2 regions of the Aeribacillus sp. FSL K6-2848 genome follow, and region 2 is predicted to be linked to the other one. Evidence: predicted binding sites of a transcription regulator. Region 2 holds the regulator's gene; the other holds the start of a gene.
The links. The regulator CtsR, encoded in region 2, represses protease genes until heat stress. The targets are predictions, from matches to a motif close to ATGGTCAATAAAGGTCAAACA.

Region 1: a site for CtsR is predicted at 5,117-5,137, ahead of NSS70_RS07970 (ATP-dependent Clp protease ATP-binding subunit). Genes of this name have one in related genera too.

The regions. Positions count from the first base shown of each region.
Region 1 is NZ_JBBOQQ010000001.1:1,615,908-1,623,404, forward strand. Features, by position in the region: gene NSS70_RS07950 (ATP-binding protein) at 1-516, opposite strand, end outside; gene NSS70_RS07955 (MarR family winged helix-turn-helix transcriptional regulator) at 690-1,136, shown strand; gene motB (flagellar motor protein MotB) at 1,150-1,929, opposite strand; gene motA (flagellar motor stator protein MotA) at 1,922-2,716, opposite strand; gene NSS70_RS07970 (ATP-dependent Clp protease ATP-binding subunit) at 2,879-4,999, opposite strand; gene NSS70_RS07975 (YkvI family membrane protein) at 5,243-6,277, shown strand; gene NSS70_RS07980 (metallophosphoesterase family protein) at 6,310-7,047, shown strand; PreQ1 riboswitch class I at 7,421-7,464, shown strand.
Region 2 is NZ_JBBOQQ010000001.1:118,647-126,143, forward strand. Features, by position in the region: gene NSS70_RS00615 (type IV pilus modification PilV family protein) at 1-404, shown strand, start outside; gene NSS70_RS00620 (hypothetical protein) at 397-921, shown strand; gene NSS70_RS00625 (hypothetical protein) at 902-2,662, shown strand; gene NSS70_RS00630 (MgtC/SapB family protein) at 3,444-4,118, shown strand; gene NSS70_RS00635 (CtsR family transcriptional regulator) at 4,360-4,821, shown strand; gene NSS70_RS00640 (UvrB/UvrC motif-containing protein) at 4,836-5,384, shown strand; gene NSS70_RS00645 (protein arginine kinase) at 5,386-6,474, shown strand; gene clpC (ATP-dependent protease ATP-binding subunit ClpC) at 6,471-7,497, shown strand, end outside.

The DNA of each region.
Region 1 (7,497 bases), 1.5 Mb from region 2:
ATAGTTTATGCTTAATGTGGCGTATAAAACGCCATTTACATCTTTTTGCTGATTTACAATCGGGGTGCAGATCGTGATAAGCTTTTTATCGTGAACTTCTGAAATAGAAGTCTTTTTTGTTGCGAGCGCAGATTGAAAACATTTTTCCGAAGAGATGTCATGATGTAATGAAACGGGTTGAGTGCCGATTTTTATTGTTCCGTCTGCATTTGCGATATAAAGGCCGGTAAAGCGGGGTTCTTGTTGTAGGGTTTCTTTTAGAGCTCTTTGAATTTGGTTTGGATTATTTTCTTGATCTATGAATAACGCCATTGTTTCCATTCTCGTTTTTGTTTCCGAGATTAAGCGGTCAATTTGACTTTGATGAATGTCTAGCATATATACGGCTTCTTTTTCATGTTTCAAAAAGAGAATATTTTTTTGTTTTTCCCATATGATAAACGAAATCAGAAAAGTGGGCAGGATTACGATCAAAATGTAAAGCAAAACCTTATGGCGATGTGTTAAGTCCAGCATTTCTTTAAACTCCTTCTTTTTCATCAACCTTTTTATTATAGCATGATCTTTTGAAAGAAGATCGGGTTAAAAAAAGTTTTTTTATTCTGAAATTTTCTATGCAGTGATTGACAATAATGAGAAGTTTCACTATTATAATTCAAGACATTGAAATACTAAAGGAATGATGAAAGTTGGCTAAGGAAAACAGCAGTATTGAAAAATCTCTAAAATTTTTTATCGTTCTTTCACGTGCTTATCGCGCAATGAATGATCAAGTTAGCAAGCACATTCAATCATATGGATTAAACTTAACGGAATTTGCCGTTTTAGAGCTTTTGTATCATAAAGGAGATCAGCCACTTCAACAAATCGGCGGAAAAATTCTTTTAGCTAGCGGCAGCATTACGTATGTTATTGATAAATTAGAGCAAAAAGGGCTGTTAGTTCGAAAAGCATGCCCTAAAGACCGCCGTGTCACATATGCGGCAATAACGGAAAAGGGGAGAAAATGGATTGAAGAAATCTTTCCTTCTCATCAAGAGATGATTGATTCGATCGTGAATATTTTGACAGAAGATGAGAAGGAAACAGCGATTAATCTATTAAAAAAAGTAGGGTACCATGCGAAAGAAAAATGAAAGCGGAACCGGCTTAATTCGGCTCCGCTTTTTTATTGTTTGGAAGAATTAGAATTTCCACCCGTCTGTTTTTTTGTCTTCCTTCTGCTGTATCATTGGAAGCGACGGGTTTGTATTCGCCGTATCCTTTCGCACTGAACTTGCTTGGGTCGAGATTTTTGTTTTCTAAAATAATTTTCATCACATTTACGGCTCTCATAACACTTAAATGCCAGTTTGAATCAAAGTTTGAATTATGAATCGGTACATTGTCTGTATGTCCGCTGATAACCACGTTGCGGGCACTGCCCATGGCGAGCATTTTGGCAATGTCAGTAGCCAAAATTTCATCTTTTTTTCTCACTTTGGCGCTGCCCGAATCAAACAATATATCGTCCCGAATCGTGATTAACAAACCCTCTTCGTTTAGTGATGTTTTAATATTGTTTTTCAAGTTGTTTTCTTCAATGTATTGATTAAACCGATTTTGAACTTCCGCTAATTCCTCTTGATCGCTGTTTCCCGATTCATCATTGTCATGAGGCTCATTTTGCACTTTTCCATTTTGTTTGTTTTCTTCGATGTTTTCCATTTCTTGTTGTGGTAGAGGGCTCGGATATTCTAAAACGCTTATGCCTCCGTCAAAATTGGAATTGAAAGCTCTAGCCAAACGTTCAAATTTTTGGGCATCTATCGAACTGAGAGCAAATAGGACGATAAAGAGCGCAAGCAAAAGGGTTAAAATATCGGCATAGGGAATAAGCCAGCTTTCATCTGTATGATGGTCATTGCGGTTTTTTTTTCTACTACGCATCGGACGCAACACTTCCTTCATCAGAAATCTTTGCCCGTTCTTTTTCAGGAAGATAAAATGCCAACTTTTGCTGGATCGTCCGCGGTGCCTGTCCTTCTAAAATGGAAAGAATGCCTTCGATCATCACCTGGCGGACGAGCACCTCCTGCTGGGATTTCCTTTTCAGCTTGTTCGCAAACGGGTGCCATAAAACATATCCTGTAAAAATTCCGAGCAAAGTAGCAACGAACGCGGCGCTGATCGAATGTCCGAGCTCCTCAATATTTTCCAAATTGGCTAGTGCGGCAATCAAACCTAATACAGCTCCTAATACGCCAAGAGTCGGAGCATACGTGCCGGCCTGAGAAAAAATAGCGGCGCCTGCTTCATGCCGCTCTTCCATTGCATTGATTTCTTCTGTCATAACATCTCGGATGAACTCGGCAGACTGACCGTCCACAGCCATGCTTAAACCGGTCTTTAAAAATGGGTCATCTATTTCCTGAAGCTTAGCTTCCAGTGCCAACAATCCTTCTTTCCTTGCGATTTGCGCCCATTCAGAGAAAAGGACAATCAACTCTTGAATCGTATAAGTTTGTGTGTCTTTAAATAAGACGCGGAATAATTTCGGTACTCTTTTAATTTCATTTGTCGGAAAGGCAATAACGACCGCAGCAATCGTTCCGATGATAATAATGACGATAGCTGCCGGATTGATTAAGACGGAAAGACTGACACCTTTTAAAACCATGCCGACAATAATTGCCATAATTCCTAAAAAAATGCCGATAATTGATGTTTTGTCCATGTTCATCAAATCCTTCTTCTTTCTATATTCAATTATTATATCGACAAAGAAAGACGAAAATTTTATATTTGATAAAAAAAATAAACGACACATTCATCGGAATCGATTTTTGCGATGCTGTTCCCCAAAAAAAACTGCCCTAATGGACTGTTAGGGCAGCTGTTATGAACGAATAACGATTTCTTCATTTTCCACGTCGGCGATTAAATGATTGTGCACTTCACCGTCTAACAGGATGTCTGCAATTTTGTCTTCAATATGTTCTTGAATGACGCGGCGAAGCGGACGAGCGCCGAAGGATGGATGATAGCCGATTTCTACCAATTTTTCTTTTGCTTTTTCTGTTACGTCCAATGAAATGTTTTGTTCTTTCAACGTGTTCCGAACTTCTTCAAGCATCAAATCAACTATTTTCAAATAATCTTCTTTATCAAGCGGTTTAAATTCAATAATGGCATCGAAACGGTTTAAAAATTCAGGCTTAAAGAATGAACCGAGAGATTCAAGGATGCTTGATTCTTTTTCCACCGTGCTGTTAAAACCGACGTGAACTTGTTTTGCACCTGCTCCAGCGTTAGAGGTCATAATAATGACCGTATCTTTGAAGCTGACGGTGCGGCCTTGGCTGTCTGTCAAGCGTCCGTCTTCTAATATTTGCAAGAAAATGTGCTGTACATCTGGATGAGCTTTTTCAATTTCATCCAGCAGGATAATGCAGTAAGGATTGCGACGAACCTTTTCCGTTAATTGTCCTGCTTCTTCATGTCCGACATAGCCTGGAGGCGAGCCGATTAATTTTGAAACAGAATGTTTTTCCATATATTCACTCATATCCAAGCGAATCATGGCATCTTTTGAACCGAACAGCTCCAAAGCTAATGTTTTCGACAATTCCGTTTTTCCAACGCCAGTCGGGCCGACGAACAGGAAGGATCCGATCGGTCGGTTTTTTGCTTTCAATCCAGCGCGGCTGCGGCGAATGGCTTTTGCCACTTTCCGGACAGCATCCTCTTGGCCGATAATTTTTTTCGCCAAGTTTTCTTCTAAATGTTTCATTTTTGCTTGCTCATCCTCTTGCAGCTTGCCGACTGGTATGCCGGTTTTTTCTTCGATGATTTTTTGAATGTCTTCTACTTGAACGATTGCTTGCTGTTTGTCCTTTCCTTGTTCAAGCTGCTTTTCAAGGGCAGCTTCTTCGTCGCGAAGCTTAGCTGCAAGTTCGTATCGTTCTTCTTTTAGCGCTTTTTCTTTTTCATGGGCAATTTGTTTAAGCCGCTCGTGGATGTCTGCTTCATTAGCCGGCTCGGCTTTTAAGTTTAATCTTGAACCAGCTTCATCCATTAAATCGATGGCTTTGTCAGGCAAAAAGCGGTCTTGAATATATCGATGAGATAGTGTGACGCAAGCTTTAATCGCATCTTCTGAATATTTGACTTGATGGTATTGTTCATATTTTTCTTGAATTCCTTTTAAAATGCTGATCGCTTCTTCAATGGAAGGTTCTTTCACAATAACCGGCTGGAAGCGTCGTTCAAGGGCTGCATCTTTTTCGATTTGCCGGTATTCTTTTAGAGTTGTTGCTCCGACAACTTGAAGCTCACCGCGGGCGAGCGCTGGCTTTAATATGTTGCCGGCATCCATAGAACCTTCCGCAGAACCAGCGCCGACTAAAAGATGAATTTCATCGATAAACAGGATAATGTTTTTCCGGGCCTGCAATTCTTGAATTAGCTGCTTCATCCGCTGTTCAAATTGTCCGCGAATTCCCGTGTTGGCGACAAGTGATGAAACATCCAGCAAATAAACTTCTTTATTTTTTAATTTTTGCGGAACGTCTCCTTGAGAAATTTTTAAGGCTAGTCCTTCCACAATAGCTGTTTTCCCTACGCCTGGTTCTCCGATTAAAACCGGGTTATTTTTATTGCGTCGATTTAAAATTTCAATCACTCGTCTTACCTCATCATCGCGGCCGATGACAGGATCAATCAACCCAGCTTTTGCAGCATCCGTTAAATTTCGGCCGAATTGATCGAGGAAGCCGTTCTGTTTTCCGCCCCCTGATTTCGGTTGTGCTTGAACAGCTTGGTCAAAGCTCTCAAAAGAGTTTGGCATAAATGATTGAAATAATTCATCGAAACCGCTAAATCCGTAAAAACCACTTGGGATTTTTTGTTTATATTGTTGATAGCATTCTTGACAGAGACGCATTTCTTGTTTGTTGTGATTGATTTGTACATTTAATAAAACATTGGCTTTTCTTGCTTGGCAATTTTCACACAACATATAACATTCCTCCTTTTTGACTTTGATTAACTTTGACCAAAAGAAGAAACTTCTTTGACTTTCTTTGACCTTTTGGAATCAAAGAGACAATCTCAATCATTCAATAGTTAGATTCACTGTTTGACCTTTTCTGACTTTATTATACTTTGACCTTTTTTGACTTTCAAGTCTTTTTTACAAATTTTTTTCGTCTTTTTTTCCCTTCTTGTCCATATATTGTTGATAAAGTAAGGTGGGTGAAACATGAGCAATAAATGGGTATTGGCACTTCAAATAGCTTCTGTCTATATCGGCACTGTCATCGGTGCAGGGTTTGCAACGGGAAAAGAGATCGTTGAGTTTTTTTCAAAATACGGCGCCGGAGGAATTGTTGGAATTATTTGTTCTGCCGTTTTATTTGTTTGGCTGGGAACGAAAATGATGTTGATCGGAAGACGGATTAATGCATCTTCGTATTTGCAGTTGAACCAATTTTTGTTTGGGACGTTGTCAGCTTATGTAGTCAACGGCTTGATGTTTATGATGCTGATTGGCATCACATCGGTCATGCTGTCGGGGGCGGGGGCGATTTTTGAAGAGCAACTGTCGCTTTCAAAGCAATTTGGAATTTTTTTAACGATTGTGCTTTCCATTGCTGTGATTTCGTTTGGAGTCAAAGGGCTGTCTTCCGTCAATCTATTGGTTGTTCCGCTTTTTATTTTGTTTAGCCTGATCATCTCCATTGAAGCCATCATTAGGGGTGATTTTATCGATTTATCGTTGGATGGAGTGTTTCAACCAGTCAAATCAAGCTTTTTATATGTTTCTTTTAATCTCTCTCTTGCTCAGGCTGTACTTGTTCCGCTCGCAAACGCAATAAAGGATGAAAGCGCCATTAAATTGGGCGGAGTTGTAGGCGGTCTCGGATTAAGCTTCATTTTATTTTCCAGCTATTTCTCTCTTCTGCATTTGCCGGACGCCGGGCTTTTTGAAATCCCAATGGCTGAAATTGTCAAGCAGCTGTTTTCAGGCTTTTATTACATATACATCCTTGTTATTTTTGGAGAAATATTTTCATCGTTGATCGGTAATCTGTATGGTTTGGAACGGCAATTATCATCGGAAAAGCCTTTGGCAAAAATCGCTGGTGTCATTTTCATCCTATTATTATGTTATTTAGTCAGCCTGATAGGATACGGAAAGCTTATTTCCACGCTTTATCCGCTGTTCGGGTATATGAGCATTGCCTTTTTCATATTATTAATGTTCAAAAAAATTCCAGACGATAACAAATCATGATAAAATAGTAGGGAAATGAAGGAGGAGTTTATTTGGATAAAATCGCGGTCATTTCTGATATACATGGGAATATTCCAGCGTTGTCGTCTGTATTGAAAGATATAAGCTTGCGAAATGTAGATCGAATTTTTTGTTTAGGAGATCTTGTCGGAAAAGGACCTGAATCAAAAGAAGCGATCGATATCGTCCGCAGCTCCTGCGATTTTGTTTTAAAAGGAAACTGGGACGAGCTGATTACAAGGGAAGATGTAAACGATGTCGTTCGCTGGCATCAAAATCAGTTGTCGCAAGAAGACATAGAATATTTGCGTAGCCTCCCGTTTTCCATTGATTTTTATATGAGCGGCCGCCGGCTGCGGCTTTTTCATGCATCCCCTTTCAGCGTCTGGATAAGGGTACAGCCTTGGGATTCGATTGAAAAAAGATTGTCCATGTTTGAAAACAGCGTTGAAACCGGTTTGGGAACGAAGGAGCCGGATGTTGTCGGATACGGTGATGTTCATAATGCCTTTATACAGCATTTATCCGGCAAAACGCTTTTTAATGCAGGCAGTGTCGGTAATCCGCTGGACCTGCCCGAAGCATCCTACTGCATTTTGGAAGGCATGTTCAACTCGGAGAAAAGGGCTCCTTTTTCGATTCAGCACATACGTGTTCCATATGATATTGACCTTGCCATTCAATTAGCTAGAAAAAAAGAAATGCCGGAACTAAAAGAGTATATTCAGGAATTAACGACCTCACGCTACAGAGGCTTGGAAAAGGCATGATGCGGAGGTAAAAGTAAAATTATTGTAGGCAAAAATTAGCGCCTTCATTTAATGAGAACTCTGATTGCTCATTAAATGAAAGGGAAAGTGTGGCAGTAATATGAGAAAGTGCGGCTGCTCCTGGTAGAATGATCATGGACTACATTTAGATAAAAAATTGCCCACAAACGCTCGGCTCAATCCTGTTTTTTGAAAAAAGAAGATTTTTTTTACCAAGAGAGTACCCTGAAAAAAGTGATTTCGCTATCAAAAATAGCGATTAAAAAAGTTGCCCACAAAGTCTTGAGTGACTCCAGTCGGAGCATGCCGTTTGCATAACCAATTCTGTATGATATAATAAGATACAACTTGAATAAAAATCCGTTTCGAAAGAACGGGAGAGGTTCTAGCACACCCTCTATAAAAAACTAAGGAAAACTATATCCTTGGGATATAGTTTTTTCAATGTTT
Region 2 (7,497 bases):
TCATTCTTTCCATCATTATTTTGGCATTTCTTAATCTTTTTGTTTTTACAAATAAAACAACTGTAGTAAACAATGATCAATTAGTGGCAATTCATCTGGCGAAATCAACAATGGAAAGAATTAAGATGAATCCTTTTTCTTATATTGATGAACCAGATAATGATCGCTTTAATCAGCCGCAAGTTTATACTTCTGACAGCTGCTCGAACCGTCCAGATCCCGATGAATGTGAACTTTTGTTTTCTCCACTTATAAATAATAAAACGTATGCAGTTCAAGTAACGGTCAGTCAAACTGCTAATGAAAAAGCGATTCGATTAATGAATGTACTTGTTGAAGTGAATTTACAAAATTCAAAAACACCCATTACTTCAAAGGTTGAAGGGTATGTGAGCTATGAGTAAAAAAATCATATCCTCTAGTAAAGGAATTACGTTAGTAGAAGTTCTTTCAGTGGTTTTATTGGGTTCTGTTATCGGACTGATCGCTTACTCTGTTCTTTTTAGCGGATTAAAAACATATGACCGTGCGATGGAAGAAGCAGCATTGCGCGATGAAGCAGATTATATACTCGCCCATTTAATTGATGAGCTGTTTGTGTTAAAGGTTAGTGAGATTAAGGAGCAGAAATTGCCGGATCCAAGCGGGAATTACTTTTTGATCAAAAATGACGGCAGCAAAATTGGTTTTGATCATGAACATTCACGTGTAGTGATTAATAACAAAGAATTGTCGTTAACAAACGGAAATATCGTGCTTTCTCGCGAATCAAAATTGATAGAAACTGAACGAGAAGATGTGTTTGAAATTTTGTTAGTTTTACAATCTGCTAAAACACAGCAAACAATGAAACTGAAAAGTATTGTGAGCATTATTAATGATCGAAAAGGAGTGCAAAATAATGAAAATCTTAATGAATGAGAAAGGATACTCCTTGATCTTAACCATGTTGATCTTTTTACTATTTACAGTCTTGTCTGTTTCCGTTTTGACAGTGGCTTTATCTGGGGTGAAAAGAAATCAAACAAGCGAGGATTATGTTCAAGCTCGTGAATTAGCCAATAAAGGAATTGAGCATATTACGAGTCAGATTCAAAGTGATTTGAAAAATGAACTCGGAGAAGAAGGAATTACCCGCAGCGAGTTTATAACGAAATTAAATACGATTTTAAATCGCTATAAAGACGAGGTAAATAGTGTTCACAATACTGGCGCAATTGGTGAATATCGAGTATATATACGAAATATAGAAAATGTAATAGAAAATGGTGAAGAAAACCCGCTAAAGAAGAAGATAACCTTTTTAAGCAGAGGATTTGTTGATGGCAAGGAAAAAACGGTTATTTCAGAAGTTGAAATTGGTGCACAATCTGTTTTGGAGACGTTACATTATGCGCTCGGTGCCAACAAATTATGTAAAACTCCAAATACCTGTATACCTGGTGAAGGAAATTTGTTTTTGCACGGCGGGGTTTCAATCACAGGGGATATGAAGGTAGACGGGAATTTAATCATAACGAACCGCGGATATGCATTATTAAATCGTGAGGAGAAATGGATTGCGTCCGTTTACCCGAGCATTTTACCAACACAAGGAAAAGCAAATGCAAATTTACTACTTGGCGGAAATATTTTTACCTTTAATCATACTCCTCCATATGGACAACATATTACAACTTCTAATTTTGGAAGTTCTTATACAAAGCTAACAGATCGTATTGATGATGCTTTTTACAATCGGCAAGCCCCGGTTATTGTAAAAAGGCAGCCGATCCGTGATGACATTCAAATTCCTGCACAAAAATCGGTTTTTTATTATAAACATAATTCTCCCGGTGTAACGATCATAAAAGCTAATAATAGACTAATCTCAAACCAAAATCGGCCTAATGACAAAGTTTATGCGAGTCATGATGAATGTTTTTTATGGTGTAATCAGAAATACGATGGAGATTACACATTTACTGGGAATAATCTTTTTAAAAGCTTTGCCACTGCAGGTTCATTAACAATTCGCAATTTAGATAATCAATTCAGACAGACCACCTTTAAGGAGGGAGCCTATATAGAGAAAAATTTAACAATTGGCAACGAGTGGTCTGATTCGTACAACCCAAATAATTATGACAAAATTCGGGTGGACGGCCCCATATTTGTGAACGGTGATCTGACGATTAGAGGGGCTGATGCGGAATTTAATTCAATTATGTATGTAATGGGGGATGTGACGATTGAATATTCGCGCATCAATGGATTAGGTCAAAACGGTTCATTAATTATTTTTGCAAAAGGAAATATAAACATTAGAAATAATAGCGTTAACCAGGATGAACCTAGTAATATTAAAGGGTTTTTCTATTCAGAACAAGCATTAGAAATGTTTGGAGTGGGGTCAAATATTCGTATAGAAGGAGGAATATCAGCGAGGCGCATTGTTTTAAATGCGATAAGAGGGCGTGCTAGTAATCAAAATTTTAGTGGGGCGCAAAAAATTACGAATAACGATTATTTTGAAGGTGCACAAAACCAAATAGGCAAGCTTTCTAGGCTGCAAATTATTTATGATCCGGAAATTATCAATACGTATGCAGATATAAAGTCTAGAGAGCCCGTTATTAAAAACTTAGATCCGCCTAAAATTATTAATCGTGACATAGAATAAATACCTTTCATCTTATTTTTTTGCCGATATGACCGCCGCCTCTCGTGTATAGTGAAGGCGGTGGAGGAATCGGCTTCTTTTTTAGCTTTTTGTGATGTTTTTCCGTTGCAATACTTTCCGTTATGATCATAAAATGAAAAATTAAGAAATGACAGTCTAAAAGCCAATTTTTCGAGAAAATTGTCGAAAGCCGAAATGGATATTTTTGCTGTTACAAAAACATCTTTAATTGATTTGAATGATGCAAACCGTTTTAATTAATCTGAGAAAAGCGATGGAGGCGAGATTTGCTTATCCTTGTAAAAAAGTATGGACGAAACAATTATTCGCTGCAATGCGGTTTGAGAAGCTCAAGCCTCTTTTATCCTCTTGTAAATGGAAATTTACAACAAACAGACAAAACAGCTTAAAACAGAACGAACAAAAACGACAAATTTACGAACAACTAAGAGCTCGCTTCTTCTGAAGATCCTCCGCATCTATTGCAATCAAGCTCGCTTTCTTTAAAACCTTCAATCGGAGTATAATTAATTGATCGCTACTTCAGAAGCATAAACTGTTCCATTCTTGAAGCATATGAGCAGTGAAAGCTTCGTTTGATTTTAAAGCCAGCTCTAAAAGTGCTTTTTTGTTTCATATCATTCTTAGTCTCATACTCAAGAACAATTGAATATTGAGCACTGTTCATCGCATATAATGGGAAAGTATAATACTGTATCATTTCAAAATTCATATATGGCCAAAACAGAAAAAGTCATTTGGATGGTAAGGAGGAATGATAATGCCTGAGGAATGGCAAATTATGTTGATTCGCATTGTTTTAGCAGTCATTTTAAGTGGATTTATTGGCCTTGAACGAGAATTTAAACGGCATCCAGCAGGCTTTCGCACTCATTTGTTAGTTGGTGTCGGCTCCTGCATGATGATGCTGCTGTCTCTTTATGGCTTTGAAGAATATATGGATCGTTATGAAAATATTCGTTTTGACCCAGCAAGAATTCCTTCTTATGTCATTAGCGGCATTGGTTTTTTAGGTGCTGGAACGATATTAGTGAGAGGGGTTACGGTAAGAGGATTAACGACGGCAGCCTCGATTTGGGTTGTTGCAGGACTTGGCCTTGTTGTTGGGGCAGGAATGTATCCGCTGGCGATTTTTTCTACCTTGATTGTATTGTTGAGTTTGATCTTTCTCAATAAGGTGGAGGCTTTTTTTGCTGAGAAGTCAAGCAAAAAATGGATACAAGTTAATCTTCCAGAAGATGATTTGGTGGAATTTACTCGGAAACTTGAACAATTAAATATTTCTGTTTATAAAATTCATTTTACATTGTCAAAGCCAAAAGAAACTAAACATGCGAAGCGTTCATATTTACTTGAAATTGGCCTTCCAAAAGATGAAATGCCTGAAATCATAAACGAATTAATGAAATTTCAAGAAGTTAAAAAAGTTTTTTAAAGAGCGGGTTTTTTCCATATTGTAAATGGCAATATTATTAGTGAGCTTTTTTGTTGAAATGACACAAAAAAAAATTTATATTATAATTAAGGTCAAATATAGTCAAAGTCAAGTGACTAGTTGTTATCGTTTAGGAAATAAGCATTACGTAAACATCTTGCCTCCTATCCCTCAAGGATATTGCACATTTCTTGAGCGTTTTGCAATTCCAATCAAAAAGTTGAAGGAGGTGTTTTTCGAGGTGCGGAATATATCTGATATTATCGAGCAATATTTAAAGCATGTATTAGATTCTAGCGGAAAAGAAATTGTTGAAATTAAAAGAAGTGAAATTGCGGATAAATTTCAATGTGTTCCATCGCAAATCAATTACGTGATCAACACTCGTTTTACAATTGAACGGGGTTACATTGTCGAAAGCAAAAGGGGTGGAGGCGGTTATATCCGAATTATGAAAATTCGAATCAATGACCGTATCCAGCTGATCAATCAAATTTTAAATGCCATTGGTAAAAGGCTGTCACAATCGTCGGCGGAGGATATTATTTTGAGATTGGCTGATGAAGAGGTTATTTCAGAAAGAGAAGCGAAAATTATGTTGAGCGTAATTGATAGGTCTGTTTTATATATTGATTTGCCTGATCGAGACGAATTGAGGGCAAGGATGATGAAGGCGATGCTCACCTCGTTAAAATATAAGTGAGGATGTGATGGACGATGATTTGTCAAGAATGTCATGAAAGGCCCGCTACTTTCCACTTTACAAAAATCATCAACGGCGAAAAGACTGAAGTGCATATATGTGAAAAATGTGCACAGGAAAAAAGTGATGTATTCATATTCAATATGAATCCAGGCTTTTCTATAAACAACTTATTGTCCGGATTATTAAATATGGACAGCGCCATTAGCAGCCAAGGGCAAAATGTTTTCAAGAAAAATCAGGTCATTCAATGTGAGAAATGTAATATGACGTTTGATCAATTTACGAAAATTGGTAAATTCGGGTGCTCCCATTGTTACAAAACGTTTTATCACCAAATTACCCCGATTTTAAAACGTGTTCATGGCGGGAATACAACTCACGGCGGTAAAGTACCGAAACGGACCGGTGGAAGTATTCATTTGAAAAAGCGCCTGAAAATGCTTAAACAGGAACTGCAAGAATTAATTGCGAAAGAGGAATTCGAAAGAGCAGCTCAAGTTCGGGATGAAATTCGGTCCATTGAAGCGAAGATAAATGGACGGAACGAAAGGGGAGTATGACATGTCCTTTCAAAAATTTATTCGTTCAGCCATGAGCCCTTGGATGAATCAAGAAGGACCTGATTCCGATATTGTGCTGAGCAGCCGAGTCAGATTGGCGCGAAATATAGAAAATATCAGCTTCCCTACCATTATGTCGAATGAAGAAGCCTTGGCTATTTTAAATACGTTTGAAGAATCATTTTCACAAAGAGTGTTTGACGGTTTAGGGACATTCGTGCTGCTGAAAATGAATGAACTTCAGCCTATTCAAAAACGCGTACTTGTAGAGAAGCATTTGATTAGTCCTTATTTAATGGAAGAATCAGCACTTGGAGGGTGCCTTTTATCTGAAAACGAAGAAGTGAGCATTATGATAAACGAGGAGGATCATATTAGAATTCAATGTTTGTTCCCGGGCCTTCAGCTAAAAGAAGCGTTGAAAATGGCAATGAATCTTGACGATTGGATTGAGGAAAAAGTAGATTATGCATTTGATGAACATAGGGGCTACTTAACTAGCTGTCCAACAAATGTCGGTACCGGCTTGCGGGCTTCCGTGATGATGCACCTTCCAGGACTTGTCTTAACACAGCAGATTAACCAAATTATACCTGCTATCAATCAATTAGGATTGGTTGTGAGAGGTCGGTACGGAGAAGGAAGTGAAGCGATAGGTAATATATTCCAAATTTCGAACCAAATTACGCTAGGCAAATCAGAAGATGATATTGTCGATGATTTAATAGGTGTTGTCGGGCAATTAATTGCTCAAGAACGGGCTGCAAGAGATGCTTTATATAAAACGAATCCGCATCATCTAGAAGACCGTGTATATCGTTCCTACGGCACTCTCAAATACAGCAGGATTATTCCATCGAAAGAAGCAATTCAATGTTTATCAGATGTGCGCTTAGGAATTGACCTGGGAATTATTCAAAATGTTCCACGCAGTGTTTTAAATGAGCTTATGATTTTAATTCAGCCCGGATTTCTGCAACAATATTCAGGAGGAGTTCTACGGCCGAATGAACGGGATATTCGCAGGGCAACATTAATTCGTGAAAGGCTTCAATTAGAAAGGAAGCAAAGGGAGGATGATGAACAATGATGTTTGGGAGATTTACGGAACGGGCGCAAAAAGTGCTTGCTTTAGCGCAGGAAGAAGCTGTACGCCTCGGACATAACAATATCGGCACAGAGCACATATTGCTTGGGCTCGTGCGCGAAGGAGAAGGAATTGCCGCTAAAGCGCTTCACGCTCTAGGATTAAGTCCAGAAAAAATCCAAAATGAAGTGGAAAGCCTGATAGGACGGGGACAAGAAATTTCGCAAACGATCCATTACACACCGAGAGCAAAGAAAGTCATTGAACTGTCAATGGATGAAGCAAGAAAATTAGGACATTCTTATGTCGGAACAGAACATATCCTATTGGGATTAATTCGAGAAGGCGAGGGAGTTGCTGCGCGTGTTTTAAACAATCTCGGAGTAAGCTTGAACAAAGCGCGTCAGCAAGTTTTACAGTTGTTAGGCAGCAATGAAGTATCCTCAAGCCACCAAGGAAGTTCGATGACAAACGCAAATACTCCGACGCTTGATAGTCTTGCGCGGGACTTAACGGCTGTTGCACGGGAGGGCGGACTTGATCCAGTCATCGGCCGAAGCAAAGAAATTCAGCGTGTCATCGAGGTTTTGAGCCGAAGAACAAAAAATAATCCTGTTTTAATAGGTGAACCTGGTGTTGGGAAAACTGCCATAGCAGAGGGACTTGCTCAGCAAATTGTGAATAATGAGGTTCCTGAAATTTTGAGAGATAAGCGCGTTATGACCCTTGATATGGGAACAGTTGTAGCTGGCACAAAATATAGAGGGGAATTTGAGGACCGCCTTAAAAAGGTAATGGATGAAATTCGCCAAGCAGGAAACATCATTTTATTTATTGACGAGCTTCATACACTGATCGGCGCAGGCGGGGCGGAAGGTGCAATTGATGCTTCCAACATTTTAAAACCTGCTTTGGCTCGGGGAGAATTGCAATGTATTGGGGCAACAACTTTGGATGAATACCGTAAATATATTGAAAAGGATGCTGCACTTGAACGGCGCTTCCAGCCAATCCAAGTCGACGAAC